DNA from 3 places in the Hymenobacter humi genome. Region 3 is predicted to be linked to each of the others. Evidence: riboswitches for the same ligand, from Rfam matches in the RefSeq annotation. Region 3 holds a riboswitch; each other region holds the start of a gene.
The links. A riboswitch is a leader RNA that binds a small molecule or an ion and turns the genes downstream of it on or off. The one in region 3 is predicted to bind S-adenosylmethionine.

Region 1 (10,313 bases), 1.3 Mb from region 3:
TGAATGAGACGGGTGAAATGCTGAATGGCCAGCGTGTGGTCGCCCGCCTGCATGGCGCGCATGCCGGCCTCGAGCTCCTTGTCGAGCGCTACGTCGCCGGAGGCCAGCCACTGCTGCCAAATCCCATTTTGCAGAACCTCAATCTCGGCCGGAGCCGTGGCCAGCCGCAAGCAGGCAAACAAGTCGTCTAACATCTAACAGCCTTCAGTTATCATTCAACAAGCAGGCGGCTCCCCATCGGCCCAGGCCGGTGGCAGAGCACAATGTGCTGCGCACCTAAGCCCATACGGCGGCTAAATGATGGAGGTTAGATTGAGCTAAAACAACTCCTTGGCCACGCGCCGGATGCTTTCGGCCTTGCCCATGGAGTAGTAATGCAGGCAGGGCACGCCGTGAGCCATGAGCTCGCGGCTTTGGTTGAGGCACCATTCGATGCCCACGGCGCGCACGGCGTCGTTGTCGCGGCACTGGCTCACGGCCTCCACCAGCGGCTCGGGCAGGTTAAGGTAGAAGGCCCGCGGCAGCATCGTGAGCTGCGATTTGGTGGTGAGGGGCTTCAGACCGGGGATGATGGGTACGTCGATGCCCGCCGCGCGGCAGAGCTTTTCGAAGCGGAAAAACTCTTCGTTGTCGAAGAACATCTGGGTCACGATGTAGTCGGCGCCGCGGTCCACTTTGTGGCGCAGGTAGCGGATGTCGGCGTTGTAGTTGGGCGCCTCGAAGTGCTTTTCGGGGTAGCCGGCCGTGCCAATGCAGAAGTTGGTGGCCCACACGTCGTCCTGCTCCTGGTCGAGGTACTCGCCCTTGTTCAGGTTGGCCACCTGGCCGATGAGGTCGCAGGCGTAGGCGTGGCCGTCAGGCTCGGGCTTGAACACGCCTTCTGATTTGATGGGGTCGCCGCGCAGGGCCAGGATGGAGTCGATGCCCAGAAAGTGCAGGTCAATCAGCGCGTTCTCGGTCTCTTCCTTCGTGAAGCCGCCGCAGATGAGGTGGGGCACGGTGTCCACGTCGAAGCGGTTTTTGATGGCCGCGCAAATGCCTACCGTGCCGGGCCGGCGGCGCACGGTTTTCTTCTCCAGCAGGCCGTTGGGGTGCTGGCGGTACACGTATTCCTCGCGGTGATAGGTCACGTCGATAAACGGCGGCTTGAACTCCATCAGCGGCTCAATATTGGAAAAGAGCGTGTGGATGTTCTCGCCCTTTTTCGGCGGCAGCACCTCGAAGGAAAAGAGCGTTTTGCCGTTGGCACGCTCCAAATGTTCGGTAACTTTCATATAAGTAGCGTGGACTCTGCGAGTCCGCGCATGGAAGCGTAAGGAAGGGTAGTTCAGGTATCGTTCAGGCGCGGACTCGCAGAGTCCACGCTACGTTACTTCGGTTCGTAGTTCAGGTTGGGCATTAACCACCGCTCCAAATCCGCCAGTTCCATGCCTTTGCGTTGGGCTATGTCGGCCACCTGGTCCTTGCCGATTTTGCCCAGGCCGAAGTAGCGCGAATCGGGGTGCGCGTAGTACATGCCACTCACCGAGGAGGCCGGGTACATGGCCAGGTTTTCGGTGAGCGTGATGCCGGTTTTCTCGCCCGCGTCGAGCAGTTGGAACAAGGTGATTTTCTCGGTGTGGTCGGGGCAGCCGGGGTAGCCCGGGGCCGGGCGCACGCCGCGGTATTTTTCCTGCACGAGGTCCTCGTTGCTGAGGTGCTCGTCGGGCGCGTAGCCCCAGAACTCGCGGCGCACCCGCTCGTGCAGGCGCTCGGCGAAGGCCTCGGCCAGGCGGTCGGCCAGGGCCTTCACCATGATGCTGGAGTAGTCATCGTGGTCGGCGGCAAACTGGTCAAGCAGCTTCTCGATGCCGATGCCGGCCGTGACAGCAAAGCCGCCCATGTAGTCCTGGCGGCCCGAGTCTTTCGGCGCCAGAAAGTCGGAGAAGGCGATGTTGCGGATGCCTGGGCCCTTTTCGCCCTGCTGGCGCAAGGTGAAAAACTCGGTGGCTACCGTGTCGCGGTTGTCGTCGGCGTAGATTTCGATGGTATCGTAATCAACGGTGTTGGCGGGCCAGAAACCGAGCACGGCACGAGCCGTGAGCAGCTTGCCGTCGATGATGCGCTTGAGCATGGCCTGGGCGTCTTCGAAAAGCTTGGTTGCCGCTTCGCCCAGGTTCTCGTCGGTGAGGATGCGCGGGTAGCGGCCTTTCAGCTCCCAGGTGTGGAAGAAGGGCGTCCAGTCGATGTACTCGGCCAGCTCAGCGAGGTCGTAGTCTTCCAGCACTTTCGTGCCCAGGAAGGTGGGTTTGGTGATGCTGGTGTTAGCCCAATCCGACTTGAACCCGTTTTCGCGGGCGGCCTCGATGGTCAGGTAATTCTTGTCGCGCTGGCGGCTGGCGTAGTCGGCGCGCAGGGCGGCGTAGTCGGCGGCTACCGTTTCGGCATAGGCCGCTTCGCCGGAGCCTAGCAGGCCCGCCGCTACGCCCACGCTGCGCGAAGCGTCGTTCACGTGCACCACGGGGCCACTGTAGGCGGGCGCGATTTTCACGGCGGTGTGCAGGCGCGAGGTGGTAGCGCCACCAATGAGCAGGGGCACTTTCATGCCGCGCTTCTGCATGGCCTGGGCCACGTACACCATCTCATCAAGCGAAGGCGTGATGAGGCCGGACAGGCCAATCACGTCCACGTTCTGGGCCTGAGCTTCGTCGAGAATCTTCTCCAGCGGCACCATTACGCCCAGGTCCACGATATCGAAGTTGTTGCAGGCCAGGACCACACCCACAATGTTCTTGCCGATGTCGTGCACGTCGCCCTTCACCGTCGCCATCAGAATTTTGCCAGCCGTCTGGCGGTCCGAGCCTTGCTTGTCGGCCAGCAAATACGGTTCGAGGTAGGCCACCGCTTTCTTCATCACGCGAGCCGACTTCACGACCTGCGGCAGGAACATTTTGCCAGCCCCAAACAGGTCGCCTACCACGTTCATGCCGGCCATCAGCGGGCCTTCAATCACGTCGAGCGGGCGGGCCAGCTCCTGGCGGGCGGCTTCGGTGTCTTCGTCAATGAATTCGGTGATGCCCTTTACCAATGCGTGTGAGAGGCGCTCCTGCACCGGCAGGCTACGCCAGGCATCGGCTACTACTTCGACTTTGCCTTTTTGCTTCACGGTTTCGGCAAATTCCAGCAGGCGCTCGGTGGCGTCGGGGCGTCGGTTGAGCAGCACGTCTTCCACCAGTTCCAGCAGGTCCTTGGGCACTTCGTCGTACACCGCGAGCCTGGTTGGGGTTCACGATGCCCATGTCCAGCCCCGCCCGGATGGCGTGGTAGAGGAAGGCCGCATGCATGGCCTCGCGCACCACCTCGTTGCCGCGGAAGGAAAACGAAATGTTCGACACGCCGCCGCTGGTAAGGGCGCCCGGCAGGTTCTGCTTTATCCAGCGCACGGCCTCGATGAAGTCGATGGCGTAGTTGCGGTGCTCCTCCATGCCGGTGCCGACGATGAGGATGTTGGGGTCGAAAATAATGTCCGAGGCCGGGAAATCGATGCTCATCAGCAGGTCGTAGCTGCGCTGGCAGATTTCCTTGCGGCGCTCCAGCGTGTCGGCCTGGCCTTCCTCATCGAAGGCCATCACGACCATAGCCGCGCCGTACTGGCGCACGGTGCGGGCCCGCTGCAAAAACACCTCCGGCCCTTCTTTCAGCGAAATCGAGTTGACGATGCTCTTGCCCTGCACGCACTTCAGGCCGGCTTCCAGCACGCTCCATTTCGAGGAGTCTATCATCAGCGGCACCCGCGAAATGTCGGGCTCCGAGGCAATCAGGTGCAGGAAGGTGGTCATAGCCTGCTCCGAGTCGAGCATGCCCTCGTCCATGTTGATGTCGAGCACCTGGGCGCCTTCTTCTACCTGTACCCGAGCCACGGCCAGGGCTTCTTCATAAGCACCGGTGCGGATGAGGCGGGCAAAAGCGCGCGAGCCGGTCACGTTGCAGCGCTCGCCCACGTTAACAAACAGGCTTTCGGGCTTGATGGCAAACGGTTCCAGGCCGCTCAGGTGGGTAGCGGGGGGATTTCGGTGGGCAGCGGGCGCGGCTTGTATTGCTCGGCCAGCTTGCTTAGCTCGGCAATGTGCTGCGGCGTGGTGCCGCAGCAGCCGCCCACCACCGTCACGATGCCGTCCTTCAAATAGTCTTCAACCAGCGCCGCGAATTCCTGGGCTGATTCGTCGTAGCCACCAAACGCATTCGGCAAACCGGCATTCGGGTAAGCCGAGATGTGCACGTTGGAAATCCGGCTCAACTCCTCCACGTACTGCTTGAGCCTGGTGCGCGCCGAGGGCGCAGTTCAAACCCACGCTCAGCAGCGGCAGGTGGCTGATGGAGTTCCAGAATGCCTCCACCGTCTGCCCCGAGAGCGTGCGGCCCGAAGCATCGGTGATGGTACCCGAAATCATGAGCGGCACCTGGCGGCCGCCCTCATCAAAGAACTTCTGCACGGCGTAGAGTGCCGCCTTGGCGTTCAGTGTGTCGAAGATGGTTTCGATGAGCAGGGTGTCGACGCCACCGTCTACGAGGCCGCGCACCTGCTCGAGGTAGGCGGTGGCCAACTCATCAAAGGTTACGGCGCGGAAGCCGGGGCGGTTTACGTCGGGCGAGAGCGAGGCGGTGCGGTTGGTGGGGCCCACGGCGCCGGCCACGAAGCGCGGCTTGTCGGGCGTGGAGTACTCGTCGGCGGCTTCGCGGGCCAGGCGGGCCGACTCGTAGTTGAGCTCATATACCACGTGCTCCAGGCCGTAGTCGGCCTGGGCAATGGTGGTGCCGGAGAAGGTGTTGGTTTCCACCATGTCGGCCCCCGCGGCGAAGTACTCGGCGTGGATGCCCTTGATTATATCCGGCCGGGTGAGGCTGAGCAGGTCGTTGTTGCCGCGCAGGGGCTTGGGGTGGTCGGCAAAGCGGGCGCCGCGAAAGTCCTCCTCGGTCAGCGGGTGGCGCTGAATCATGGTGCCCATGGCGCCGTCGAGAATCAGCAGGCGCTGGCGGAGCAGTTCGGGAAGGGGAGAGGGCGCGGCGAGGGTGGCAGTGGACATTTCTTTCGGGTTGAGTAACGGGCAAGCAGCGCGTATCCAGAAAGAAACCCGTACAGTTGAGTACGGTTCCGGCTGTCATCTTCTTTCACCTAAAAACGCGGTGAAACGGGAGTTGGCACCTACTCGCGGTAGGTTGCCAAGACGTCATCGGGCCCGGTCCCTCGGTCTTTCTGGATAGCAGCGTAGGGCGAAGATACAACGCAATGAAAAAATATGGGACAACTGCCACTTCAGGGCTGCTGCTCGCGCTGTTGCCCCGCTCTTGGTTTTAAGGCACCTCCATAGGACGGGGAGCGGTCTGACCTGCACCGATTTATTTAATAGTTGCTTATAGAACAGAACCAATTAGCTCAGGTAAAACATTGTCTCGGTTACTATTGACAACGAGGGCGCTACCGAAGAAAGTGAGGATGAGCTTTTGCTTGTTCGTATTAAAAATGCATATTTATGTCTTAATAATGTCATGTTTAATCTTGTGACAGTTCTTTTTAGCTCAACTAATCTGTAAAGTATTCATTATGCATCAGGCCCTAACCAGTACGTTGACGCTTGTTTGGTATTTTGTTCAAGCCTATGTTCTGGGGTCTTGTCTTTACGCTATTTCTTCGGCTGGTATCTTTCTGTTGTTCTACAACAAAATCAAGCGCCTGTTTACGCGTAGCGATGCCAGTACTACCGGGATAAGTACCAGGTTTGTGCTGCTAATCCCGGCTCATAATGAAGCGCGACTGTTGCCGGGGTTACTGGCCAGCATACAGCGGCTAAAGTATCCGGCAGAGCTATACAAGACCGTGGTAATTGCCGATAACTGCACGGACAACACGGCGGCCATCGCCAAGCGGGCCCGGGGAGTGCTTTGCCTGGAGCGTACAACGCCGGACCGCTCCGACAAGGCGCAGGCGCTGCAATACGCCAGCGGCAAGCTCCCGTTTCAGGGAGATTCTCCGGAAGCTGTGGTTTGCATCATCGACGCAGATTGCGCGCTGGCCGACGACTATTTGCTTGAGCTAGACAAAATGTACTCCCAGCCCGGTGCGGCATCGGTGGTGCAGTCGTTCCGAAGCGTGAGCAACGCGTTCGAGTCGGACGTGACCATCCTCGACGCCGCCGCCGAGGCCTTGCGGCAGTGGGTGCTGCTGGGCACGCGCAAGTTGCTGGGCCAGGGTGCATTTCTACTTGGCTTGGGCTGCTCCATGCGTCAGTCGGTTTTTGACGAGTTGGCGGCCCTGCCGGTAACTTCCCTGGCCGAGGACAAGGAGTGGAAAATACATCTGACCAAAAAACATGCACGTGGCCTACTGCCCCACGGCTCGCCTGAGCTACGAGGTCGTATGCGATGCAAAGGCGTTTCATAAGCAGCGCAAACGGTGGCTTTCGGGCTACTTCCAGTCGCTCAAAATGCACGGCCCGGGCATGCTGCTGCGCGGGATAAAAAATGGCAACCTGTCCCAATTAGACGTCGCCGCCGACCTGCTGCAGCCGCCCCGGTCCATCCTGCTGCTGGCAGCGGTGGTCGTTGGGGGCCTGAGCTTTGCGTTCGAAGAAGTGGCGCTGGTGAACGGATGGGGCTGGCTGGGATTCATTATAGCTTTCGCCCTCTACGGCTCCATTGGTCTGTGGCTGATTGGGGCCCGCCCACGGTCTTATCTGCTGCTGTTTTCCAGCTTTAAGCTCATCGCTACGGTGGCCAGGTCGGCGGGCGCCATTATATTGGGCCAAGGCGTGGAAGACTGGAGCGCCACCCGACAGGAACAGCAGAAGGTATAATGGCCTATTCCGGAACAACGGTGCTCATGTACCACGCGCTGCTGGCCCACCCCGGGCCCAGCCCCCACGCGGTGCATATAGCAGCCCAACTGTTTGAGCAGCAAATGGCGTGGCTTCACGCGCACCGTTACGAAGCCATAACCGTAGCGGAGCTGCACCGGCGGTTGACGGACAGTGAGTTAACGCCCAATACCGTGGTCATCACCTTTGACGATGGCTACCTGTCGTTGCTGACACAGGCGACTCCGGTCTTAAGTAAGTACGGCTTTGCCGCCACCCTCTTTCTGACCACCGGCTTTGTCGGGTTGCCAGAATTTCCGGCCTCATTCGCCGCCGCGGTGCCACCCGGCGACCGGCCGCTGACGTGGGCCGAAGTTCGGGAAATGCACGCTTTGGGCTGGAACATACAAGCGCACAGCTGCACGCACGTACCCCATGCCGGCCTGCCGGCCCAACAGCTGCGGACGGAGCTTGACGAGAGCAAGCGCCTCATCCAAAGCAATCTGGGCGCCGATGTTGCATTCTATGCCTTTCCGTACGGCAGCTACGACCGGCACACACTGCAGGCCCTGCACCACGCCAATTACCGGGCGGGATTTTCCGTGCACAGCGGCCAGGTCACTCCCTACCACGACTTGAAAAGGCTGCCACGCGTGGAAATGAACACCAGTTGCAGCCTGGAAGTCTTCGAAAGCCTGGTCCGCACGGGTCACGTTTCGAGTGCGGCTCAATACCGGGCCTGGGTGCGCGATGGGGTCTTTTATTTTCCTGTTGTCAAAGACACCCTTCAGAAAGTATTTAAGAGTTTGGTTAACTGACGCGGTAGGCCTCACAGCGGCCACGCTGGCCACACGCTGCCCGCCTCAAACACCGCCGGCTCCGGCGGCAGCTCCAGAAACGCCGTGGCGCCCAGCAGCCCGGCCAAATCACCGGACCCGCCCACGCGCAGCGGCGTGGCCAGGCGGCGCCCTTCCGTATCCACAGTCAGGCGCACTGGTACAAAGTGAGCCAGGCGGGGCTTGAAGTTGATGTCGACGGTGAGCACGGCCGGCGCGGGCGCTTCTTGGGCTGCGGTAGTTTCTAAAGCATCTGCTGGCTGCATGCAGGCCCGCAGCCAGGGCCGCACGTAGCGGCAGGCCGTGAGAAAGGTAGAAACCGGGTTGCCGGGCAGGCCGAATACCACGGGCCCTTCCGGCCTCGCGCCAAACCACATGGGCTTGCCGGGCCGCTGGTTTACCTCGTGAAAAATTTCCTCCACCCCAGCTCGCGCAGCAGGCCGGGCAGGTGGTCGGCGCGGCCCTTGCTTACGGCTCCGCTCAGCACCACGGCATCGAAGCCCGCGCCGAGGATGTTTGTCAGGCCCAGGCTTAGCTCTTCCCGGTCGTCGGGCAGGTGAAACAGCGAGACATCGGCTCCCGTCTGGGTGAACAGGGCTTGCAGCGCATACGCATTGGAACGCCGGATTTGGTGCGGCAAAGGCGTTTCAGTGATGCCCACCAGGCTCGTCGCCGGTGCTGATGACGGCGAGGCGCGGGGCGCGCGTTACGGCTATATCGGCGGCGCCTACGGTGGCGGCTACGGCCAGCTCGGCGGGGCCTAAGCGGGTGCCGGGCTTGAGCAGCACGTCGCCTCGGCGTCGGTCAGCCGCCTGGCCGTGGATGTTGACGCCGGGCGCCGAGGGCGGCGGAATCTGGATGGTGGCGCGGTTGTCGGCCAGCAAAATGTCCTCGTAGCGCACCACCACGTCGGTGCCGGGCGGCAAGACAGCGCCGGTCATCACTTCTACCGCGGCGTGCGGGTTCTGCAGCGGCTGGGGCGGGGCACCGGCGTACTGCGTGTGCTCAATTTCGAACTCGGTCTGGCCCGCGGCCCAGGCAGCGTGCACCACCGCTATGCCGTCCATCGCCACCCGGTTGAAGGGCGGAAAGTCGCGGTCAGCCACCAGGTTTTCGGCCAGGATTCGGCCGGCGGCGCGGGGCAGGGGCACGGTTTCGGTGGGGAGCGGGCGGGCGGTGGCCAGCACGCGGGCAAAGGCTTCGGCAACGGTGAGCATAAGGCGCAAGGAAAATGTAGAGACGCATATTTGCGTCTTCGCTGAACGATGTAACGGGCAAACGCCCGGCCGCTGCTCTATTTTGCCAAACAATCGGCGGCGGGAGTTGGCTATTGACACGTCGGCGGCAACAGTTGCTGTGGTACCAGCCATCCGTTCAACGATTAGACGCAAATATGCGTCTCTACGCTCTATGCTAACCAAGAATTTCACCCACGTAAACGCCGCTAACCAGCCCACCATGGTCGATGTGGGGGCCAAGGCACCCACCCGCCGCGTGGCCCGCGCCCGCTGCCGCGTGGTGCTGGGGGCCGAATTGTTGAGCCGCGTGCAGGCCGGCGAAATGCCCTCGCACAAGGGCCCCGTGCTGCACACGGCCATCCTGGCGGGCATTATGGGCGCCAAACGCACCTCCGAGCTCATCCCGCTGTGCCACCCGCTGGGCCTCGACGACTGCAAGGTCACTATCGAGCCCGACGGGCCCGATGCCCTGCGCGTGGAGTGCACGGCGGTAGTCACGGGCCGCACCGGCGTGGAGATGGAAGCCCTGACCGGCGCCACCGTAGCGGCCCTCACCATCTACGACATGTGCAAGGCGTTTTCGCACGACATCACCATCGATAGTGTGCAGCTTGTGGAGAAAACCGGCGGCAAGCTCGACTTCCATCGCGCCGAAAATTTGTAAATTTCACCATGGACAGTCATTTAAGCACAACCGCAAAACGTACCAAACACGCCGCCCTGGCCCGTCCCGATGTGGGCGAATTTGGCCGCCACGAGCCTGGCCATTTTGGGGGCGCCCTGCGGCGATATTCAAGCTCTGGTAGCTCAACTGCTGCCGCACTTGGCGCCCGCCCTGCGCGTCGCTTATGTGGATGCCGACCACGCCGCCGGTGATACTGCCGCCGCTAAAGCAGCTTCAGGCACGGCCACTCGCCCTGTGCCATTTGTAGCCGAAAACGGTCTTTCGGCTGAGTTGGTCGATAAAATCACGTATCGCCAGCTCAACCTGACCCGCGCGCTCGACAGGTTTTCGCAGCCCGAGCCTGCTGGCGCACGAAAGCGTGGTGCTGGTGAACGGCAACCACTTCCGGGCGCGCCAGCAAGTCGTGATTGTAGACCCGCGCAAGCCCCTGGACAAAAAGCTCGACCGTCTCACCGACGTGCGGCTGATTCTGCTAGCCGAAGGCCAAACCGACCTGCCCGCGGTGCTGGCCGAGCATTTGTCCAGCGCCCCGCTGCCGCCCGTGCTGCGCCTGGTCGATACGGCCGGCATCGCCGCCTTCATCCGGCAGTGGTACCTCGTGGCCGCACCCGTGCTGCGGGGCCTCGTGCTGGCCGGTGGCCGCAGCGAGCGCATGCAAACCGATAAAGGCGCGCTCCACTACCACGCCCTCGACCAGCGCCAGCACACGGCCGCGCTGCTCAGC
Region 2 (10,313 bases), 1.6 Mb from region 3:
AAGGTGGGCTCGCTGCTGCCGCCCAAGTATGTCTTTGGCAGCGGCCGCCTGCACCCCTATGCCACCACGGTGGGCGTGCCCAACACCCTGCGCACGCTGGACGGAGCCGGCCACGTGCCGTACGAAAGCAACGATGCCTATGCCGATATCGCGTTCCGGGACATGCGCGACTTTCTGCGGCCGCTGCTGGTGCCCGTCACGGCGGCGTACCCCAGCCTCGTGATTAGTACGCCCACCAACGTGCCCGCTGGTTCTTATCAGGACATCACCATCAACAGCAGCCAAGCGGTGCTCACCGGCAACATCACGGTGTATGGCAATCTGGTGGTGCGCAGCCAGCCCGGCCAGACGCCCGGCTCGCTGAAAACCAACTGCTTTGTGGTGGACGGCCCCGGCAGCTTTGAGCTGCAGGCCGGCGCCACGCTGCGCATCTGCGACGCCGCGGGCATTGCGGCCACGGGCGCTACCGGGGCCATCCGCAACACCGGCACTCGCACCTTCAGCCCCGATGCCGGCTACGCCTACGAAGGCGCCACCGACCAGGTAACCGGCTCCGGCCTGCCCGCCCAGGTGCGCGAGCTGGAAATAGCCGTGCCCGCCGCCAATGCCGTGGCCCTGACCAACGCACTCAGCATCAGTCAGAAATTTGTGCCCACGAGCGGCTTGCTCAACAACAGCGGCCGCACTGTGACGCTGCTTTCGAGCGCCGCGGGCACAGCCCTGGTCGCCCCCGGCGCCGGCACCCTGAGCAGCGAGCTCACCGTGCAGCGCTACATCGACCCCACCGTAAACAAGGGCCTGGGCTACCGGCACATCGCCTCGCCGCTCGACAACACGACCACGGCGGCGCTGGCCACGGCCACCTTCACACCGGTACTCAATACCGCGTACAACAGCAGTGCCCGGCCCGAGCTTGTGCGGCCCTTCCCCAACGTGTTTGCCTACGAGCAGGAGCGGGTGCTGACCTCGCCGGCCACGAGCTACTCGGCCTTCGATAAAGGCTGGGTGGTGCCCGGCGCGGGCACGGCGCCGCTGGTGCGCGGCCGGGGCTACACCGTGAACCTGGCAGCCGGCCAGACGCTCAACTTCACCGGCCCGCTGACGCGCAACAACGAAGCCATTACTACGACCCTCAGTGGGGCCGTGTCGCCCGACGGCGGCTGGCACCTGCTGGGCAACCCCTTCGCCTCGGCCCTGAACTGGGACAACGTGACGGTGCCTGCGACCATGAGCGCGGCCATGTCCATCTTTGTGAGCACCAGTCAGTACGATGGTCGCTACCGCGCGTACGTGCGGGGCGTGGGCGGTGCCAGCACCGTGCCGCTGGCCCAGGGCTTTTTCGTGCGTTCGCTGGATGCTGCTCCGGTCACCCTCACCCTCCCGCTCGCTTCCCGCATCACGGACTTTGCGGCGGCCAACGTTGCCCAGCTGCAGCGCGGCACCGCCGATGCGCGCCCGCTGCTGCGCCTCACCCTGACCGATGCCGCCCAGGCCGCCGCGTTCGACGAAACTTACCTCTACTTCGAAGCGGGCGCCAGCGCCGGCCCCGATGCCGGCTTCGATGCCTACAAGCTGCCTAACCCCAGCCGCCTGGACCTGGCTTCGGTAGCCGATGGGCAGGAGCTGGCCATCAACGGCTTGCCGCTGCTCACGGCGCCCATCGTCGTGCCGCTCAGCCTCGTGGCTCCCCACACCGGCGCCTACGTGCTGGCCGCCGACCAGCTCCGCAACTTTGCGCTCGGCACCACCATCACCCTGACCGATGCTGTGGCCGGCAGCCGCACCGTGCTGGCGCCCGGCACCGAGTACCGCTTCTCGCTGGCGGGTCTTACGGCGTCGGGCCGCTTTGCCCTGGAGTTCCGCCCCGCCAACGTCACGGCCACCAGCCCGGCGCAGGCCTTGGCCGCTCAGCTGCAGGTATACCCCAACCCGGTTTCGGGCAGCTTCACGGTGCGGCTGCCGCGGCCGGAGGGCAGCAACGGTTCCGTTTCAGCTCAACTCACCAATGCCCTGGGCCAGACGGTGCGCAGCCTGCGGCTGTCGTCTACAGGCAGCCAAACGCTGCAGGCCGAGGTGAACGTGCGCGGCCTCGCGCCGGGCGTGTACCAGCTGCATCTCAACGCGGGCGGTACCCCGGTGGTGCGGCGCGTGGTGGTGCAGTAGCTTGAGCTGCAGCGAGTTTAAAAGGTTGGGCAGCTATTTTAGTAGCTGCCCAACCGGCTCGGGCGAAACACGTTATCGTAGCAGGCCGGCAGCACTTGCGGGCTGTTTATGGGTTGATTCGCCATCCGTCTGCTTGCTATGAAAACACTTCTCCTCCTCTTCGCCTTCGTGCTGCTGAGCGGCTTGCAGGCCGCCACGGCCCAGATTGATACCACGGGCGGGCGCTACTACCGCCCCATTTTCCCCAATGTAACCGTGACGGCGGGCGTGAGCTTTGGCTCCGCGGTGAACTCGGCCGGGGCCACCCAGCAGCTGCTGATGGACATCTACCAGCCCACCGGCGATGCGCTGGCCCAGCGGCCGGTTATCATTTTTGCGCACCAGGGCGGCTTCGTCGTGGGCTCCCGCGCCGACCCTTACATGGTCAGCGTGTGCACCCAGTTTGCCAAGTTGGGCTACGTCACGGCCAGCATCGACTACCGGCTCTTGGACGCGGCTACCATCCTGACGGCTTTCGATTCGGTTAACATTGCCAAGGCGGCCGTACGGGGCATGCAGGATATGCGCGCCGCCGTGCGCTTTTTCCGCCAGGACGCCGCCACCGGCAAAACCTACCGCGTGCAGCCCAACTATATCACCGTGGGCGGGTCGTCGGCGGGGGCCTTTGCCGCGCTGGAAGTGGGCTACCTCGACAAAGCCAGCGAGGTGCCGGCGTACGTAGGAATTGCCGCTCTCGGCGGCATCGAAGGCGCAAGCGGCAACCCCGGCTACTCCAGCGCGGTGCTGGCCGTGCTCAACCTGAGCGGGGCCACCGAAAACCCCGGCCTGATTGAGCCGGGCAATGCCGCCCTGTGCAGCGTGCACGGCACCGCCGATGCCACCGTCCCCTATTTGCAGGGCCGCCTGGGCTCGGTATTCCCACCCAAATACGTGTACGGCAGCGGCCGCCTCCACCCCCGCGCTACGGCGGTGGGCATTCGCAACACGCTGCGCCCCTTGCGCGGGGCCGGCCACGTGCCGTTCGAAAATAACGCCGCTTACGCCGACACCACTTTCCGAACCATTCGCGATTTCCTGCGGCCCGTGCTGGCTCAACCCGGCACGGTGGTCACGGCCCTGAAACCAAATGCCGGCAAAACCGGCTCCGCTCCCCAAGCCTACCCCATCCCGGCCGATGAGGCCGTTCGGGTGGTACTGTCCGAAGCCTGGCCCCTGACCACCGAAGCCGAATTGCTGGATGCCACCGGCCGCGTGGTGCGTACCCTAAGCCCCGGCTCGCGCGACCTGGAGCTGCCCCGGGGCTCCCTCCGCGCCGGGATTTATTGGTTGCGGTTCGCTGGCCAGGTGCCTCTTCGCATCGAGTTCAGGTAGCGTGGCTCCTGTGAATTAAGCTGCAAGAGCGAAAGAGAAAGAACGCGACCTGCGGCCAGGCTCAATGCGCGAAACTGGGCGCGTAGAACAGTTCCAGAAAGTGGGTGATGGCCGCCGTTTCGAGCAGGAAGCCGTCGTGCCCGTAGCGCGAATCCAGCTCGGCGTACATGGCCCCGGGAATGTGGTTGGCCAGCTCCCGCTGCTCATTGAGCGGAAACAGCACGTCGGAGGTAATGCCCAGCACCAGCGTGCGGGCCCCGATACGCCGCAGGGCCGCCGGCACCCCGCCCCGGCCGCGGCCGAGGTGGTGGGTGTCCATGGCGCGGCTCAGGGCCACGTAGCTGTAGGCGTCGAAGCGGGCCACCAGCTTCTCGCCCTGGTAGCGCTGGTAGGTGCTGGCCCGGTGGCTGTTGAGTCGGTCGTCGTCGGGGTCGGTTTGGGTTTCGGCGTAGGCCGAGTAGCTGCGGTAGCTGAGCAGGGCCACGGCCCGGGCCGCACGCAGGCCGTCGTCGCCCCCGCCGTGCTGGCCGGCGGCATAGGTGGGGTCGGCCTCAATGGCCAGCCGCTGCGCTTCGTTGAAGGCAATGCCCCAGGCCGAGTGCCGGGCGTTGGTGGCAATCACCACCAGGTGGTCGAACAAATCCGGCCGCTGCACGGCCCACTCCAGTGCCTGCTGCCCCCGAGCGAGCCGCCAATCAGCGTATGAATGTCCTCGAGTTCCAGCTCCTGGCGCAAGGCCTCGTGGGCCGCCACCAAGTCGCGGATGGTGAGCAGCGGAAAGTGCTGGTAGCGCGGCTGGCCCGTGGCAGGGTCGGCGTCGAGCGGGCCGGTGCTGCCGTAGCAGGAGCCCAGCACGTTGGCGCACACTATGAACCAGTCGGCCGGGTCGAAGTGGCAGCCCGGCCCCACCAGGCCCGCCCACCAGGCTCAACGCGTCGGCGTTGGCCGTGAGGGCGTGGCACACCCACACCACGTTGTCGCGGTCGGCGTTGAGTGGCCCCAGGTGTGGTACGCCACGTGGGCGCCCACCAAGGTTTCCCCGCTTTCGAGGCGAAGGTCAGGAAGGTGAAAAATCTGGTCCATTGTCTTGGGTTGTTGCTGGTTTTTGGTTTCTCGTTGCTGGTTTCTAGTTTCAAGTAGTTTCAAGTTGTCAGCCTGCATATTGCTAGGAACCAGAAACCAGCAACGAGAAACCAGAAAAACTATACCTCCAGGGGTTGGGCGTGCTCGAGCTCAGGCTCGCCTGTTGTCACTTGCTCGGTGGGCCGGGCGTCCGTGTTTCCGATAGCGTCGAAGGCCTGCTGCAAGTCGGCTTTGATGTCTTCAAAATGCTCGATGCCCAGCGAGAGGCGCAGCGAAGTGGGCGTAACGCCGGCGGCTAGCTGCTCGGTGTCGCTCAGCTGCTGGTGCGTGGTGGCCGAGGGCTGGATGATGAGCGTTTTGGCGTCGCCCACGTTGGCCAGGTGGCTGATGAGCTTGAGGTTGTCGATGAACTGCGTGGCCGTTTCCTTGCTGCCTTTCAGCCGGAAGCTGAGCACGCCGCCGTAGCCGCGCTTCAGGTACTTCTGGGCCAGGCGGTGGTAGGGGCTGCTGGCCAGGCCGGGGTAGTTCACGCTCTCTACCTGCGGGTGTTGCTCCAGCCAGTTGGCAATTTTGAGGGCGTTTTCCACGGTGCGGTCCACGCGCAAACTCAGGGTTTCGAGGCCAATGAGCAGCTGCCAGGAGTTGAACGGGCTGATGGCCGGGCCAAAGTCACGCAGGCCTTCCACCCGCGCCCGGATGATGAAGGCGATGTTGCCGAACGGGCCGCCTTTGCCGAATACGTCGTTGAATACCAGACCGTGGTAGCCTTCGCTGGGCTCGGTAAACTGTGGGAACTTGCCGTTGCCGAAGTCGTAGGTGCCGCCGTCCACAATCACGCCGCCCACGCTGGTGCCGTGGCCGCCAATCCACTTCGTGGCCGACTCCACCACGATGTGCGCGCCGTGCTCCAGGGGCCGGAACAGGTAGCCGCCCGCCCCAAAGGTGTTGTCCACAATCAGGGGCAGGTCGTGCTTGTTGGCGATGGCCGCAATGGCCTCGAAATCGGGAATGCTGTAGCTGGGGTTGCCGATGGTTTCCAGGTAGATGGCCTTGGTCTTGTCGTCAATCAGGGTCTCGAAGCTGGCGGGGTTGTCGCCGTCGGCAAAGCGCACCTCGATACCCAGGCGCTTGAACGCCACCTTGAACTGGTTGTAAGTGCCGCCGTACAGGAAAGCCGAGCTCACGAAGTTGTCGCCGGCTTGCAGAATGTTGTTGAGGGCAATGAATTGGGCTGCCTGGCCCGAGCCGGTGGCCAGCGCCGCCACGCCGCCTTCCAGGGCCGCCACGCGCTGCTCAAACACGTCGGTGGTGGGGTTCATCAGGCGGGTGTAGATGTTGCCGAACTCCTTCAGGGCAAACAGGTTGGCGCCGTGTTCGGCGCTTTTAAACACGTAGGACGTGGTTTGGAACAGCGGCACGGCGCGGGCCCCGGTGGTGGGGTCGGGCTGCTGGCCGGCGTGGAGTTGGAGGGTTTCGAAGTGCAGGGGAGAAGCAGACATGATAATGCGATTTTGAAGTGATATAGGACCCGTAAAAACGATAGAAAATGGGCGCTGGTAGGCCTGGAAAGGCAAATAAGAGCGCCGCGAAAACCCCAGGGAAAGCCCGTGCTGTTGGGGTGGCTCAAGCACGCCGAGCGCCGCAAACGGACACACGGCCGCGCACGTCGGCCACCGAAAAAACCACTAAGAGGGGAGGAGAAGCTAAGCCGTTAGAAGGCTAGCGACAACAGCACGGGCCGCAACAACACATTCGCATTCGCTCCATATTTGGAGCAAAGGCCCGGCGGCTGTGGGCCGAAACGAAAAAGCCCGAAACCACGGCGCGCAAAGCAGCCGAAGGAGTCGGGTTAAAAAAGCGAAACGAGAAGAGTTTTCCATGGCACTCGAGTCATATGCCCCATCGTGGCCGAAACCGCAGTGGGTAGGAATTGGCACCTTTCACAGGAAGGAAGGTTGCCAGCGGGTCAGGGAGCCTATTCTCTCGCCGCTTCTGTATAAAACTTAAAACTGCCCGCCGTTAGCAGGGAGTACCCAGTTGGTAAGGGCAAATGTACGGGAGAAATTTTTTTGCGGGCAAGCGAGTGGCGCAAAAATGTTTGAAACGTCTTGCCAAGCGCAGCCGGTGGTACCTCACCCCTTCCGGGCATGGCCCCGGCCTCGGTTCGCTTGATGCGCGAAGCCCGCGGAGAGGGGAGCCACGGCAGAAGAACCAGGCTCAATTTTAAAACAGCAAGGCCCGACTCAATTGAGCCTGGCCTTTTCATTCGATTATATATAACGTCAGGCCCCCCTGTCTTTTGGAGAGGGGCCGGGGCCGTGCCCGGCAGGGGTGAGGTGCCACTCACCATGACGGCCTTTTTAGCTCAACACCGAACCCGTGTAAACACAAAAAAGCCACCCTGAAACAGAGTGGCTTTTCTCACCTTTTTCTGCAAAAAAGTACCTAGAGACTAGGTAGGGTCAACACCTGGCCCACTTCAATGTGGTCAGGGTTGTTGCCGATGAGGCTCTTGTTGGCCTCGTATATCTGGTGCCACTTAGCGGCGTCGCCGTAGTGGTTTTTAGCAATTTTGGAAAGCGAGTCTCCGCTCACTACGGTGTACGTGTTTCCGGTAGCAACCGGATTGTTGGCGGTGTTGTTACCGAAAAAGTCGGTGCCACCAGCAGCCGGCTTGGCGGCGGGCTCTACGGGCTTTTGCTCGCCTTTGTCGCTGAGAAAATCAAAGAGTCCCATGATTAAGTTCAATTAGATGAAAAATAGTAGAGCGTCAGTTGCCCAAAGGCTCGCTGACACGGCACATATACGGGCAAGCTGGGGCGGGGTTTCGTTCTAAACCCTTTTGCGCGTGGTCCGTAAGCCGACGAGCCCACCACCGCGTGGCTTGTTCCCTAATCTTTCACCATCACACTCGTTCTCATGAAAACTCAGTCGCTTTTCTCGCTTCGTTATTTTGCCAGCCTGCTGCTCCTGCTCTCGCTCTTCGTTACTGCTTGCGGCAGCGACAAAGGAAAGGTAGAAGGCGTGAACATGCTGTACGGTACCGACAGCAAGGTATGGAAAACCGCTAAGGAAACCAGCTCCACCGGCGACAAAGTGAAGCAGACGGACGCACAAAAGCAAGAGGAGCTCCGCATTTTTGCCAACGGCACCTACAACATGACCGGTGCCAACGGTGCAGTCTCGGGAAAATACACCTTTGACCAGGCCGGCAAAACCATCACCATGACCCCCGACGGCGCCACCGCCAGCAACACGTTCACCGTGGAAACCCTCACCGACGACAAACTCACGCTGAAGTCGGCCGACGGTGCCGCGCTGATGCTGGAGTCTGAATAGTAACATTTTTCAATGCCAAAAAAGGCCCCGAACCGCAGTGGTTCGGGGCCTTTTTTGTTGGTAGGCGCCATCAGGAAACTTTGGTGTGCACCGAGGGCCGCTTGATAAACACCCGCGCTACCCATCGCGGCAAAAACACCATGCCGAGCGCCAGGTACAGGTAATACGTCACGACCCGGTAGAGCAGCACCATGAAGCTGGTCATGGTGGCGGTGCCGATGAACTTGCCGAAAAAAGTGGGAAAGGCCCCTTCGGCAATGCCCGCGCCGCCGGGCGTGATGGCCAGCAGCAGGATGACCTTGTAGGTGATGTTGCGGGCGAAGATGAACAGAAACGTGCCCGCGTCCATGGGCACAAAGGCGGCGATGAGGCAGCCGATGATGGCGTAGCGGGCCGTCCAGACAAAGGCCGTGCTTACGCCCGCGTGCCACCAGTAGCGTGGCCCGTTGCCGCGCAGGCTGCTCCGAGGCCAGCACCATTTCCTGGCCGTGGCGGTAAGCCACACGCCGCCAGCGCCGCAGTACCGCGAACGAAAACAGCCGCACCAGAATCCGGCGCACCGAGCGGGGATTCACAAAAATGGCGTAGAGCATCAGCCCGGCGTAGAGCAGCACAAAAAAGTAGCTCACCCCAAAAGCAATGCGCAGTGTGGCCACAAAGCCGGTTTGCAGGGCCTCGTGGGGGTACAGCCCGGCGCCGGCCACCAGCACCACCAGCGGCACCATCAACACGTAGTACAGGTTGTCGAGCAGCGCCGTAACCATGATGTAGGCCAGACCTTTGCCCAACGGAATGCCTTCCTTCTCCAGAATAAACGGGGCCACCCCGGTGCCGCCCTGCCCCGAAGGCAGCACGCAGGAGGCAAACTCCCAAATCATAATCACGTCCAGCGCCTGCCGGTAAGTCAGCTCGTCTTCGGCAATGTGGCGGATGCGGTAGATGTAGCCCAAATCGCGGGCAATGAGCACCAGCAACGCCACTAGCAGCCAGCGCCAGTCGGCATTCTGCAGCGGGGCCAGGTCGCCGGGGCGGTAGCTGCGGTAAAACAGAAACGCGACGACGCCCATGCCGATGACCACGGGCAGGATGAGGCGCGAGGGCCGCAGTCGCTGCAAAAAACTCTCGTCGTTATCGGCGTGCGTGGGAAGCTGGTTGGGCATTGGAAGGGAAAAGGCAGCCGGGCAAAAGTAGGGATTGCCCGGCTGCTATCCTGTTAGGGGCGCCCGCCCGGGCTGCCAGCGGGCGTAATGCCGCCCGGCGTGGTAGTGCCGGGCGACGGCGCGTTGGCCGGCGAGTTGATGGGGTTCATGGGCGTGTTGAGCGGAGCCGTAGGCTGGCGGCGGGTCGAGTCGGCAGGTTGAGCCGTGGGGCGCAACTGGGCCGGCGCCGTGCCGGGCAGCGTGCTCGGCAGGGTTTTGGTTGAGTCGGTGGTCGTGCTGTCGGGGGCCGTGAGGGGCTGCGCGCCGGGCACGGCTGCCGGGGCCGTGCCAGCCGGAGCGCCGGGAGCGCCAGCCGGGCGAGCACCAGGTGCGCCGGGAGCAGCACCGGCGCCAGCAGGGCGCTGGCCGCCTGCGGGACGGCCGCCACCGCCGCCGGCGGGCGCAGCGCCACCGGCACCGCCAGCATCGATAGCGCCGCCACCGCCGCCTTCGCCTTCGCCCTTCAGGTCGTCGTTGTTGATGCTTTTGCCGCGGCGCGTGGGAGGCGCGGCCGTAAGCTTGCCGATGCGGTAGCTCAGGTTAACCCGAAAGCCCAGGCTGTGCACTTGGTTGGCGCTGGCCTGGTCAATGAGCGGCGACACCACGGTGTTGCGCACGGTGATGGTGGGGGTAAAGAAGTTGTCGAACCCAAAGCCCAGGCTGCCGCGCTTGTCGGCAAAGTCGCGCTTCACGCCCAGGGTGTAGAAGCCCTGGCCGCTCTGGTTGCCCTGCAGCTGCACCTGGCGGCCACGGTAGTACACAAGGGCCTGCACGCCCCACACCGGGGTGAAATTATAGGAGCCGCCCATGCGGCCGCCAAACACAAAGCCCTCGTTGGAGGCCGCAAAATTGCGGTCAGGGACGTTGTTGGTGAGCGTGGTATAGTAGAAGTCGGTGCCGGCGTTAAAGTTGAATTTGCCGCTGTTGAGGTTGGCAAACACGCTGCCGCCGTAGGAATTCTGCTGGCCGATGTTGGCATAGCTGGTCGAAACCGTGTCGCGGCCGCGCACCGAGCGCAGGGCTTCGATGGAGCCGGTGGTGTTGCGCGCAAACGTGCTGAAGTTCAGGTTCAGGCGCTTGTATAAGGTGCTGTAGCCCAGCTCGTAGTTGTTGGTGTATTCGGGCGAGAGGTAGGGGTTGCCCTGGCTCACGTTCTTG
Region 3 (10,313 bases):
GCTCACTTCCTTGCCGCGCCAGGTGTCTTTGTAGATTTTGAAGTCGCCCACGGCCATCATGAAGAGATAGGGGGCGTGGGGCAGGTCCATTTTCCAGGTGTCGGTGCGCAGGCCGGGGCCGGCGGGCTTCTGGCTTACCAAAGCACCATTGCTGAGCGTTACATACTTGCTCGGCACGGTCATGCTGATTTCCTGGGTGGTTTTCTGGTTGGGCCGGTCGATGGTCGGGAACCAGGCCGACGAGCCTTCGGTCTCGCCCTGCGTCCAGATTTGCACCGGCTTGCCTTTCACCGCGCTGTCGGGGTTGATGAAGTACAGGCCCTTGGCGTCGGTGATGGCGGCGCTGCCCTGCACCTTCAGCTCGTCGGGCTTGGAGGTGTAGTCGATGTAGATGGTGTATTGCTCGCCGGGCTTGAAGGTCTTGCCCAGGTTGATGCGCAGGTTGGCGCCATCGGTGTAGGTGTACTTCAGGGGTACCTGCTGCTCGCCATTAATCAGCGCTACCGCTTTGATGTCCATGCCCTTGGCGTCGAGCCGCAGCGAATCGGTGGGGTAGGCGTGGGGCTTGAGCGTAATCCAGGTCTTGCCGTAGAGGTAGCGCTTGGCGTAGTCGAAGCGCACGTCGAGCTTGGTGTGCACCAAGTCGTTGACCTTCGTGGCCGAGGCCCGGTAGGGAGAAATCGCCTTGGGGGCGGGAGTGGCAGGAGCCTGAGCCAATGCCGGCGAAACGGACACCAGGCCCAGCAGGCCCAGCGCTAAAAGGTGCTTCATGAAAACGGTTTGATAAAATGAGGATTCGCGCGAAGGACAGCGCCGCACTGGCGAGGTTGCCCATCCGGCTACGAAAGTAGGGAAAGTGTGCGTGCTACCGCCGCTGCCTGACTATTAGCGAGAAGTACTGCTTCTCTACTGTTCAGCTAGTCCCGTGATGCCTGCCCGACGGTCCGGGTCGCTTTCGGCCTGTAAGTTTGTGGCCTCATTCAGCTCAATGTGATGCAGTTTTTACGCCTCGCGGCCCCCGCATTCGGTCTTTTCTTTTCGCTTAACACCTTGGCGCAGACCGCGGCCGACAGCAGCCGCAGCCTGCGCGAAGTCACGGTGTACGCCTCGCGCCTGAGCCAGCCGCTCAACCAGACCGGCCACGCCGTTACCGTCATTTCGGGGGCCAGCGTGGCCCGCTACCCGGTCAATTCCCTCGACGATTTGCTGCGCTGCCTGCCGGCCCTGGAGGTGCAGAGCCGCGGCAGCTTCGGGGCGCAGGCCGACGTGAGCCTGCGCGGCAGCACCTTCAACCAGGTGCTTTTCCTGCTCGACGGCGTGCGGCTCAACGACCCGCTGTCGGGCCACTTCGGTGCGTACATGCCCATCACCCCGGCCGAAATTGAGCAGATTGAAATCATCCGCGGCGCCGGCGCGGCGCTCTACGGGCCCGATGCCGTGGGCGGGGTCATCAACATCGTGACCAAAACCTTCGCGGCCACCGAGCGCCGCGACGAAGCCGAGCTCAGCAGCACCACCATGCGCGGCGAGTGGAACCTCTGGCACACCAACACCGGCGGCTTCCTGGCCAAAAACCGCCTGCGCCTGGGCGGCGGCATCCTGCTCAACACCACCGACGGGCAGCTGCGCAACGCCCCCAGCAGCCTGCGCAGCGACGTAGACCTGAAAACCTACTCGCTCTCGGCCGCCTACGAGTGGCCCCCAAGCTCAACCTGGCCGCCCGCGCCAGCCTCGACCGCCGCGACTACAACGCCCAGTATTTCTACACCACCAACCCCACCGACCAGGCCCGCGAAACCACCAACCGCGACTGGTACCAGGGCCAGGTGCGCTACCAGCACAACGAGCGCGCCCGCACCGAGGCGCAGGTGTCCACCAGCCTCAGCACTGATTACTATGTGTTTACGCCCACGTCCGTGGCCAGCGACCACCTCACGCACTACACCAACGTGCTGCTGAGCCACGAGCAGCAGTTTTCGGACAAGGTGCGCGCTACGCTGGGCACCCAGGCCGACCGCCGCGCCGTGCAAAGCAACGACCGCGGCAACCACGCACAGTGGCACTATGCCGCCTTTGGCGTAGTGGCCGTAACGCCCGCCCCCGGCCTCGCTCTCACCGGCGGCCTGCGCCTCGACCACGACCAGGCCTACGGAACCGAGCTCGTGCCTCAGCTCAACGTGAGCCAGCAGCTAGGGGAGGTACTGACGGTGCGCGGCGCCATCGGCCGGGCCATTCGCGCCCCCGACTTTACGGAGCGCTACACGTCCAACGGCCGGCCCGGCATCGTGCCCAACGGGTTTAACGTGGGCAATCCCCAACTGCAGGCCGAGCGTACGCTCAACTACGAAGCCGGCGCCGACTACCGCCCGTTCGCTGGCTTCACCGCCAAGGCGACTTATTTTCTCCGGAAGGGCAACAATCAAATAGACTACGTGCCCGTATCGGGCGCCCAGGTTATCGAAGCCACCGGCCTCACCAACCTCAACGCCACCCGAACCTACCGCTTTGCCCAAAACCTGTTCGACGTGACCACCAGCGGGGTCGAAACGGAGTTGAGCCTCATGCGCCAGCTTAGCTCAACTACCCGCCTTGACGGCAGCCTGGGCTACACCTACGTGCGGGTCACCAACGCCGAAAACATTGCCTCGCAGTACCTGGCGAACATTGCCCGCCAGGTAGCGTCTGGTACGGTTAGCCTCTCCACCACCCGGGTAAACGGCAGCCTCAGCGGCCTATGGAAACAGCGCGACCGCAACGCCGCAGCCGGCATCAACCGCACGCTGGACCCGGAATACATGGTGTTCAACGCCCGGCTGGAGGTGGCGCTGCTGCCTAAGAAACTCTGGCTCACCGGCCAGGTGCAGAACCTGTTCAACGAGCAGTACTCTGACCTGCTGGGAGCCCAAATGCCCAGCCGCTGGCTGATGGGCGGCGTGCGCCTGGCCCTGCAGAAGTAGGCACGCGCCGAGGCGCATTTCAACATCATTTTTCTTTTGAAGCCCCGATTTGGAACATATCGGGGGCTTCGCTGTATATTTGCAGTATCAATTCTTTATCCCCAAAGGATTGTTTTTATACAGAGGCGCTGAGAGACAGGCTCTAAGACGCGCCGGCAACCATCCACATTCGTGGGCAAGGTGCCAATTCCTGACCATATAAAAACAAGTTGCCGTGGACGCTGCCAACAAACTCCCCCTTCCGATTACTGCTGTAACTGCCCTCGCCGCTGTCATGCGTCGGGCAGCCATGGGCTGTTGTTGCTGTTGTCTGGCTTAGCCTGTCCCGAATGGTTTTTCGCGGGTAGGTAGGCAGTTGCGCAAGCTTGGGGCTGGCGCACGCCTGCATTTTTGTGGCCGCCCGCGGCGCCGCTTCCACCTTTTCTGGGTTTCTACTTGCTCCTGCATGCTCGTGCTGGGCTGGCTTCATGCCGCCCCGCATTGCTGCCTAGCAAGCCCTGCCGCCCTAGCCTTGGGCTAACGCGAGGCGCGGTGGGAACCCCCTGAAGCTGAGGCGCCGCCACCATCTGACCAGTCAGGGCTCTTTCAATTGTTGGGCTTTCTGCCCCGGTGGTGCCAGCCCAAATTGGAGCTGACCCATCCAATTTCAACCTCGTTTCTCAACTTCTATTTTTTGATTATGTCGCTGATTCAAAAGCCCATTGGCATCTATTTCGAGCACCCCGAATGGTTTAAGCCGCTGTTTGCCGAGCTGGACCGCCGCGAGCTGCCCTACGAAAAAATTGATGCCGCTCATCACCTCTTCAATCCTTCGGAAAAGGAAAGCCGCTACAGCCTTGTAGTGAACCGCATGAGCTCCTCGGCTTACCTGCGTGGGCACGGGCAGGGCATTTTTCATACGGCCGGCTACGCCACCCACCTCGAGCGCTTGGGCGTGCGCATCATCAACGGTTCGGCGGCCACGGCCATCGAAACCAACAAAGCCCGCCAGCTCTCGTTGTTTGAGTCGCTGGGGCTGAAATACCCGAAGTCGTTTGTGATAAACCACGCCTCGCGGGCGGTGGATGCAGCCAAAGAGCTGCGCTTCCCCATCGTGGTGAAGGTGAACATCGGCGGCAGCGGCGCGGGCATCATCCGCTTCGACACACCGGAGGGCCTGCAAGCGGCGGTTGATAACAACCAGATTGACCTGGGCATCGACCAAACCGCCTTGGTGCAGGAATACGTGACGCCCCGCGGCGGCAACATCCACCGCGTAGAGACTCTCGATGGCAAGTTTCTCTACGCCATGAAGGTGTACACCACCGGCGAGAGCTTCAACCTGTGCCCGGCCGAAATCTGCCAGATTCCGGAAGAGCAGTCGGCCGAGTTCTGCCTGACCGAAGCGCCCAAGAAGGGCATTCAGGTGGAAGCCTTTACCCCGCCGGCCGACGTGATTGCCGCCGTGGAACGCATCGTGGCCGCCGCCAAAATCGACGTGGGCGGCATCGAATACCTCATCGACGACCGCAGCGGCGACGTGCTGTTCTACGACATCAACGCCCTCTCCAACTTCGTGGCCGATGCAGTGAACGTGGTGGGCTTCGACCCCTACGCCCGCTTCGTGGATTACCTGGAAACCCAACTGCCCGTCAACGGCAGCCTAGCCCAACCTACTGCCGCAACCACGGCCGCACCAGCTCAACAACTCGTCACGGAATCAATACACTAAGCCATGAAATTCGGATATTGGATGCCCATTTTTGGAGGTTGGCTGCGCAACGTGGAAGACGAGCAGATGCCCACCGACTGGAGCTACGTCAAGAAGCTGGCGCAGCGCAGCGAAGCCCTTGGCTACGACCTCACGCTCATCGCCGAGCTGTACCTAAACGACATTAAGGGCACGGAAGCTCCTTCGATGGAAGCCTGGAGCACCGCTGCCGCCCTTGCTGCCGTGACCGAGCAGCTGGAAATCATGGTGGCGGTGCGTCCCACCTTCCACAACCCGGCACAGCTGGCCAAGCAGGCCGCTAACATTGACCTGATTGCCCCCGGCCGCCTGTCGCTGAACGTGGTGTCGAGCCTGGTGGCGCGACGAGGCCACCAAGTACGGCCTGCACTTCGAGCAGCACGACGACCGGTACGCCCGCACCCGGGAGTGGCTCGACGTGGTGAAAAATGTGTGGAAGCAGGACCATTTCAGCTACGACGGCAAGTACTATCAGGTGGCCGATAACGTTCTGCAGCCCAAGCCCGCCAAGACGCCTTTCCTGTACGCCGGCGGCGAGTCGGAAGCGGCCAAGGACCTGATTTCGAGCCAGTGCGACGGCTACGTGATGCACGGCGACTCGCCCGAGCAAATAGGTGCCCGCATTGCCGATATGCGTCGCCGCCGCGAGCAGAAAGGCTTGCCACCCATGAAGTTTGGCGTGGCTGGCTACACCATCGTCCGCGACAACGACCAGGACGTGAAGAAGGAGCTCGACCGCATCACCAACGTGAAGGCGTCGGCCGCGGGCTACGGCAACTACCAGCAGTGGCTGGCCGGCACGCAGGCTCGAGCAGCAAGTATCGCTGCACGACTATTCGGTATCGAACCGCGGCCTGCGTACCGGCCTCACCGGCACGCCCGCCCAGATTCAGGACCGCATCGGCGCGTTCGAGCAGGTCGGGGTGGACTTCTTTCTGCTGCAGGCCAGCCCGCAGCTAGAGGAAATGGAGCGGTTCTCGGAAGCCGTCATTCAAGTATTAGCCTAACTCTGGAGGAACGCGCCTCGGCGCGTTCCATCCCGGAACGACGGTGCGGACGGAAAAATAGCTTTCCGTCCGCCTAACTGTTCTGTTGCTGAACGCGCCAAGGCGCGTTCCTACTTTCCATGTGCCTATCGGCAATTCAACCTGCCCACCGGCGCGCCTCAACTATTTCATGTTAAAAAAATCACTGGAGCTGCTTCGATTGGAAGCAGCCGAAACGGGGGCTCACACCCTCAAGCGCAGCCTCAACGGCGTTAGCCTCATTGCTATTGGCATCGGCGTTATTATTGGGGCCGGCCTCTTTTCCCTGACGGGCATTGCCGCGGCCAACAACACCGGGCCGGCCGTCACCCTTTCCTTTATTGTAGCTGCCGTGGGCTGCGCCTTTTCGGCGCTGTGCTACGCCGAGTTCGCGGCGTTGGTACCCGTGTCGGGTAGCGCCTACACTTATTCGTATGCTACCATGGGCGAGCTGTTCGCCTGGATTATCGGCTGGGATTTGGTGCTCGAATACTCCGTGGGCGCGGCCACGGTGGCCATCAGCTGGTCGCAGTACCTTATCAAGTTTCTGGGCAAGTACGGCCTGCACATTCCAGCTCAACTGGTGATGTCGCCCTTTGAGAAAGCCACGCTGGCCGACGGCTCGGTGGTATCGGGCTTCGTCAACGTGCCGGCCATACTCATCGTGCTGGCCATCACAGCCATTGTCACGCGTGGGACCAAGGGCTCAGCGTGGTTCAATGCGCTGGTGGTGGCCCTGAAGGTGGCGGTGGTGCTGGTATTCATTGCGTTGGGCTGGCAATACATCGACCCGGCCAACTACCAACCCTACATTCCGGCCAATACCGGGACGTTTGGCGAGTTTGGCCTGAGCGGGATTTTGCGCGGGGCGGGCGTTATCTTCTTCGTATTCATCGGTTTCGACATCGTGGCCACCATGGCTCAGGAAACCAAGAACCCGCAGCGCAACATGCCCATCGGCATCTTGGGCTCGCTGGCGGTGTGCACGGTGTTGTTTGTGCTGTTCGGCCACGTGCTCACGGGCCTGGCCAACTACACGGAGTTCAAGAACAGCGCGGCCCCTGTGGCTATTGCCATTGAAAAGACACCCTACGGCTGGCTAAGCTCGGCCGTGATTCTGGCCATCCTCATCGGCTACACGTCGGTGATTCTGGTGGATTTGCTGGGCCAGTCGCGGGTGTTTTTCTCCATGTCGAAAGACGGGTTGCTGCCGCCGGTATTCTCCAAGGTGCACCCCAAGTTCAACACGCCGTTTCAGTCTAGCCTGCTGCTGGGCGCCTTCATTGCCTTGTTCGCTGGCTTTGTACCCATTGCGGTGGTAGGCGAGATGACGAGCATCGGTACGCTACTGGCCTTCGTTATGGTCTGCCTCGGGGTGCTCATCCTGCGCCGCACCGACCCGGACGCGCCGCGCTCGTTCCGCACGCCGTGGGTGCCGGTGGTGCCCATCCTGGGCATCATTGTGTGCCTGGTGATGATGTTCTCGCTGCCGCTCGACACTTGGCTGCGCCTGTTTGTATGGCTGGCCATTGGCCTGGGTATCTATTACGGCTACGGAAAGAAGCACAGCAAGCTGCGTTTGGCTCAAGCAGCGGCTCAAGTACCTCCCAAAACGGTGGTTTAATCACGGGCTAGCTTTAGCCCAATGCGCACAAAAAAAGGCAGCCGAGTTATCAGCTGCCTTTTTTATGTGCGTTAAGGGTGATTAACGGTTGGTGCGGTTCGGGTCGTTGAGGTCATTGTTGCCCGTGCGGGTATCGTTGGCGCCGAGCTGTTGCACATCGACGTCGGTTTTGCGCACGGTGCCGCGCACGGTTTCGTCGCGCTCGGTCACTTCTTTGCCAATGTTGACCTCGCCTACCACGCGGGCTTCTTTAGAAACCACGGCACGCTCGGCCTGCTCCGTCACCTGGATTTCACCTTCTTTGAAGGCGGCGAAATCGGCTTCGGTAGCGGGGCGGTTTACGTCGCGGCGCTGCACGTTCACGTGCTCTTCGCGCAGGCGTACATGCTCTTCCACCGGCCGCTCAATGATGCGGCTGCGGATGCGGGCGCCGCCGGTTTGCTCCACGCGCTTGCCCACTTGCAGGTTTTCTTCGATAATGGGCAGTGCGCCATTCTGCTGCCCCGTAGCCGTTTGGGTGGAGCCGGTATCGGCGGCGTAGCCGCGGGCGCCGGTCATGCCGTAGCCTTGGGTGGCCGCCTGGTCGCGCACGTCGATGGCGCCGTTGTCGTCCATGATGTCACGGGCGCGCTCGGCTTCCTCTGGCGAGGCGGCGTGCACCGTCACCACCGAGCGGCCGCTGCGGGTTGCGTTGGTGTAGGCGTGGGTGTCTTGGTGGTCATTGCCAAACAGGTTGCTGAAGAACCGGCTGATGCCGTCTTCGGCCCGGCCGGCGGCCCGGCTGGTAGCGTCGGCGGCGCCTTCCACGGCCGTGCCGCTGGTGTTCTGGAAATCCGAAGGGTCGTTATTGCGGGTACCGGTGCTGCCTGCGCCTGCGGTCATGCGCTGGGCATTCTGAGCGTCTTGGGCAGCTACGTCCACGTTGCTGCTCACAAAACCGGCGGACATGAGTCTCTGAACGGCTTGCTGCGCTTCTGAAGCGCTATTGAACAAGCCAACTACTGTTTGTTGGGCCATAAGTAACCGATTAGAAATGTGGAAAGGAAGGAAAAGGAATGGGAAGGCTAGGAGGGTAGGGAGCCGTTGGGAGCTCCTGGGGATGGGCTGGGAGTTCCGGGGGTTGAGCCGGAATTTCCTGTATTTGGGCCGGTAGAGCCGGGAGTTGCAGCTACCCGCTCGGCCGTCACGACTTCGCGGCGCAACTCCACCTGGTGGGCCGTATTGGTGGTAACTACCTGCTTCCGCACGTGCACCTCCTCCACGAGCAGGATGCGGGTAGTCACCACCACTTCTTCACGGAACACCGGAATTATCATTGTGTCGCCTTCGTGGCGCACGGGGGAATTACGTCTACGTATTGATTTACAGGCACGTGCTCTACCGAAACCTGTTCGTGCTTGGTGGGCACGTTCACGGTCTGGGTTTCATTGTGCACGGTTTTGCGCACGGTGACCGTGCCCGTATCGACTACTTGTTTCTCGATGTGGGCTACTTCTTCGATGACCGGAATGGTCCGGGGCAGGAACTCGGGCGTAGCCGACGAGGGAAGGAATTCGGGGTCGTTTGGAGACATGGTCAGAAATACGGTCGTAGTAGGAGGGGGTTGATAATTATGCAGGGCAAAGCCCCGGCCGACTAGCCGGCGGTTGGTGCTAAGCAGGGTAATTTGATTAGCGGTTCAGATTGAGCCAGTCCATTGTGATGATTGCTAGTCAGAAGGTTAAAAAGCCTAAAGCCGAGCAGGGACCAATCCAGCTGGCGGGCACCGGGCTAATGCGAAGAGTGCAAAATCTTATTACAGATTTATTTCCGTTCGTGGCAGAGCAGCCCCCGCAACTCAGCCAGGGAAGCGCCCGACGTGAGGAGAATTCACTATGCAGGAAGGGCACAGCAGGAGCTGGCTTAAGCCCTTCAAAAACGACCTTTTCTCCGGTTACCTTTGTTGATTACGACGCGGCTCAAGGTATCAGCCGCGTCCGATTACTTAGCGAAAATCAGTGAAGGTTTGTATTGCCGAAAAGCCCAGCGTGGCCCGAGAAATTGCCAACGTGCTGGGCGCCACCCGCCGCATGGACGGCTATTTTGAGGGCAACGGTTACCAGGTCACCTGGACCTTTGGCCACTTATGCCAGCTCAAGGAGCCCGACGACTACCTGCCCGAATGGAAGCGCTGGAGCCTGCACAACCTGCCCATGATTCCGGACTCGTTCGGCATCAAGCTCATGCGCCGCGACGAGGGCGTGGTGAAGCAGTTTCACACCATCAAGAAGCTGGTCGACGAGGCCGAGGAGGTCATCAACTGTGGCGACGCCGGGCAGGAAGGGGAGGTGATACAGCGCTGGGTGCTGATGGAAGCCAAGTGCCGCAAGCCTGTGAAACGCCTCTGGATTTCCTCGCTTACCGAGGAAGCCATCCGCCAGGGCTTCGCCAATCTGCGCGACGGCAAGGAGTTCGACAAGCTGTACCAGGCCGGCAAAAGCCGCGCCGTGGGCGACTGGCTCCTGGGCCTGAACGCTACCCGCTTGTTTACCCTAAAGTACACCACCTACCAGGACAAGCAGCTGCTGAGCATCGGCCGCGTGCAGACCCCCACGCTGGCTTTGCTGGTAGACCGCTGGCACGAAATCCAGAACTTCAAGCCCGAGCCGTACTGGGTGTTGCGCACCGAATACCGCGGCACCATGTTCAGCCACATTGCCCCCAAGCAGGCCAAAGACGCCGAGGACGCGCCCGACGAAAAGACCCGCCTGCGGGCGTTGGGCTACTTCGTGACCGAGCAGGAAGCTCAAGAAGCGCTTGAGGCAGTGCGGCCTGCTCCGCTGGTTATCACTAATGTTGAGATAAAAAAAGGCCGCGAGTCGCCACCGCGTTTGTTCGACCTGACATCTTTACAGGTGCAGTGCAACAACCAGGCTGGGGCTGTCGGCCGAGGACACGCTGAAGATTGTGCAGGGCCTCTACGAGAAGAAAGCAGTGAG

Region 1: it holds a riboswitch for S-adenosylmethionine, as region 3 does, so the genes downstream of both, metH (methionine synthase) here and ACFQT0_RS14280 (ATP-grasp domain-containing protein) in region 3, are expected to answer to the same signal.
Region 2: it holds a riboswitch for S-adenosylmethionine, as region 3 does, so the genes downstream of both, ACFQT0_RS05170 (O-acetylhomoserine aminocarboxypropyltransferase/cysteine synthase family protein) here and ACFQT0_RS14280 (ATP-grasp domain-containing protein) in region 3, are expected to answer to the same signal.

The regions. Positions count from the first base shown of each region.
Region 1 is NZ_JBHTEK010000001.1:1,261,427-1,271,739, forward strand. Features, by position in the region: gene ACFQT0_RS07180 (tetratricopeptide repeat protein) at 1-194, opposite strand, end outside; gene metF (methylenetetrahydrofolate reductase [NAD(P)H]) at 318-1,274, opposite strand; partial or broken gene metH (methionine synthase) at 1,370-5,063, opposite strand; SAM riboswitch class I at 5,136-5,244, opposite strand; gene ACFQT0_RS07195 (glycosyltransferase family 2 protein) at 5,582-6,418, shown strand; gene ACFQT0_RS07200 (hypothetical protein) at 6,462-6,830, shown strand; gene ACFQT0_RS07205 (polysaccharide deacetylase family protein) at 6,857-7,648, shown strand; gene ACFQT0_RS07210 (hypothetical protein) at 7,660-8,088, opposite strand; gene ACFQT0_RS07215 (molybdopterin-binding protein) at 8,064-8,327, opposite strand; gene ACFQT0_RS07220 (hypothetical protein) at 8,314-8,883, opposite strand; gene moaC (cyclic pyranopterin monophosphate synthase MoaC) at 9,077-9,568, shown strand; gene ACFQT0_RS07230 (NTP transferase domain-containing protein) at 9,948-10,313, shown strand, end outside.
Region 2 is NZ_JBHTEK010000001.1:913,350-923,662, forward strand. Features, by position in the region: gene ACFQT0_RS05150 (T9SS type A sorting domain-containing protein) at 1-2,163, shown strand, start outside; gene ACFQT0_RS05155 (alpha/beta hydrolase fold domain-containing protein) at 2,302-3,534, shown strand; gene ACFQT0_RS05160 (hypothetical protein) at 3,596-4,189, opposite strand; gene ACFQT0_RS05165 (hypothetical protein) at 4,153-4,443, opposite strand; gene ACFQT0_RS05170 (O-acetylhomoserine aminocarboxypropyltransferase/cysteine synthase family protein) at 4,737-6,116, opposite strand; SAM riboswitch class I at 6,505-6,620, opposite strand; gene ACFQT0_RS05175 (LysM peptidoglycan-binding domain-containing protein) at 7,063-7,353, opposite strand; gene ACFQT0_RS05180 (hypothetical protein) at 7,537-7,956, shown strand; gene ACFQT0_RS05185 (hypothetical protein) at 8,027-8,461, opposite strand; partial or broken gene ACFQT0_RS05190 (lysylphosphatidylglycerol synthase domain-containing protein) at 8,499-9,116, opposite strand; gene ACFQT0_RS05195 (TonB-dependent receptor domain-containing protein) at 9,170-10,313, opposite strand, start outside.
Region 3 is NZ_JBHTEK010000001.1:2,541,107-2,551,419, forward strand. Features, by position in the region: gene ACFQT0_RS14265 (M1 family metallopeptidase) at 1-771, opposite strand, end outside; partial or broken gene ACFQT0_RS14270 (TonB-dependent receptor) at 994-1,437, shown strand; gene ACFQT0_RS14275 (TonB-dependent receptor plug domain-containing protein) at 1,695-2,957, shown strand; SAM riboswitch class I at 3,070-3,162, shown strand; gene ACFQT0_RS14280 (ATP-grasp domain-containing protein) at 3,637-4,668, shown strand; partial or broken gene ACFQT0_RS14285 (LLM class flavin-dependent oxidoreductase) at 4,690-4,959, shown strand; gene ACFQT0_RS14290 (LLM class flavin-dependent oxidoreductase) at 5,051-5,770, shown strand; gene ACFQT0_RS14295 (amino acid permease) at 5,863-7,335, shown strand; gene ACFQT0_RS14300 (YsnF/AvaK domain-containing protein) at 7,417-8,283, opposite strand; partial or broken gene ACFQT0_RS14305 (YsnF/AvaK domain-containing protein) at 8,400-8,908, opposite strand; gene ACFQT0_RS14310 (hypothetical protein) at 9,019-9,336, shown strand; gene ACFQT0_RS14315 (DNA topoisomerase) at 9,333-10,313, shown strand, end outside; gene ACFQT0_RS14320 (type IA DNA topoisomerase) at 10,282-10,313, shown strand, end outside.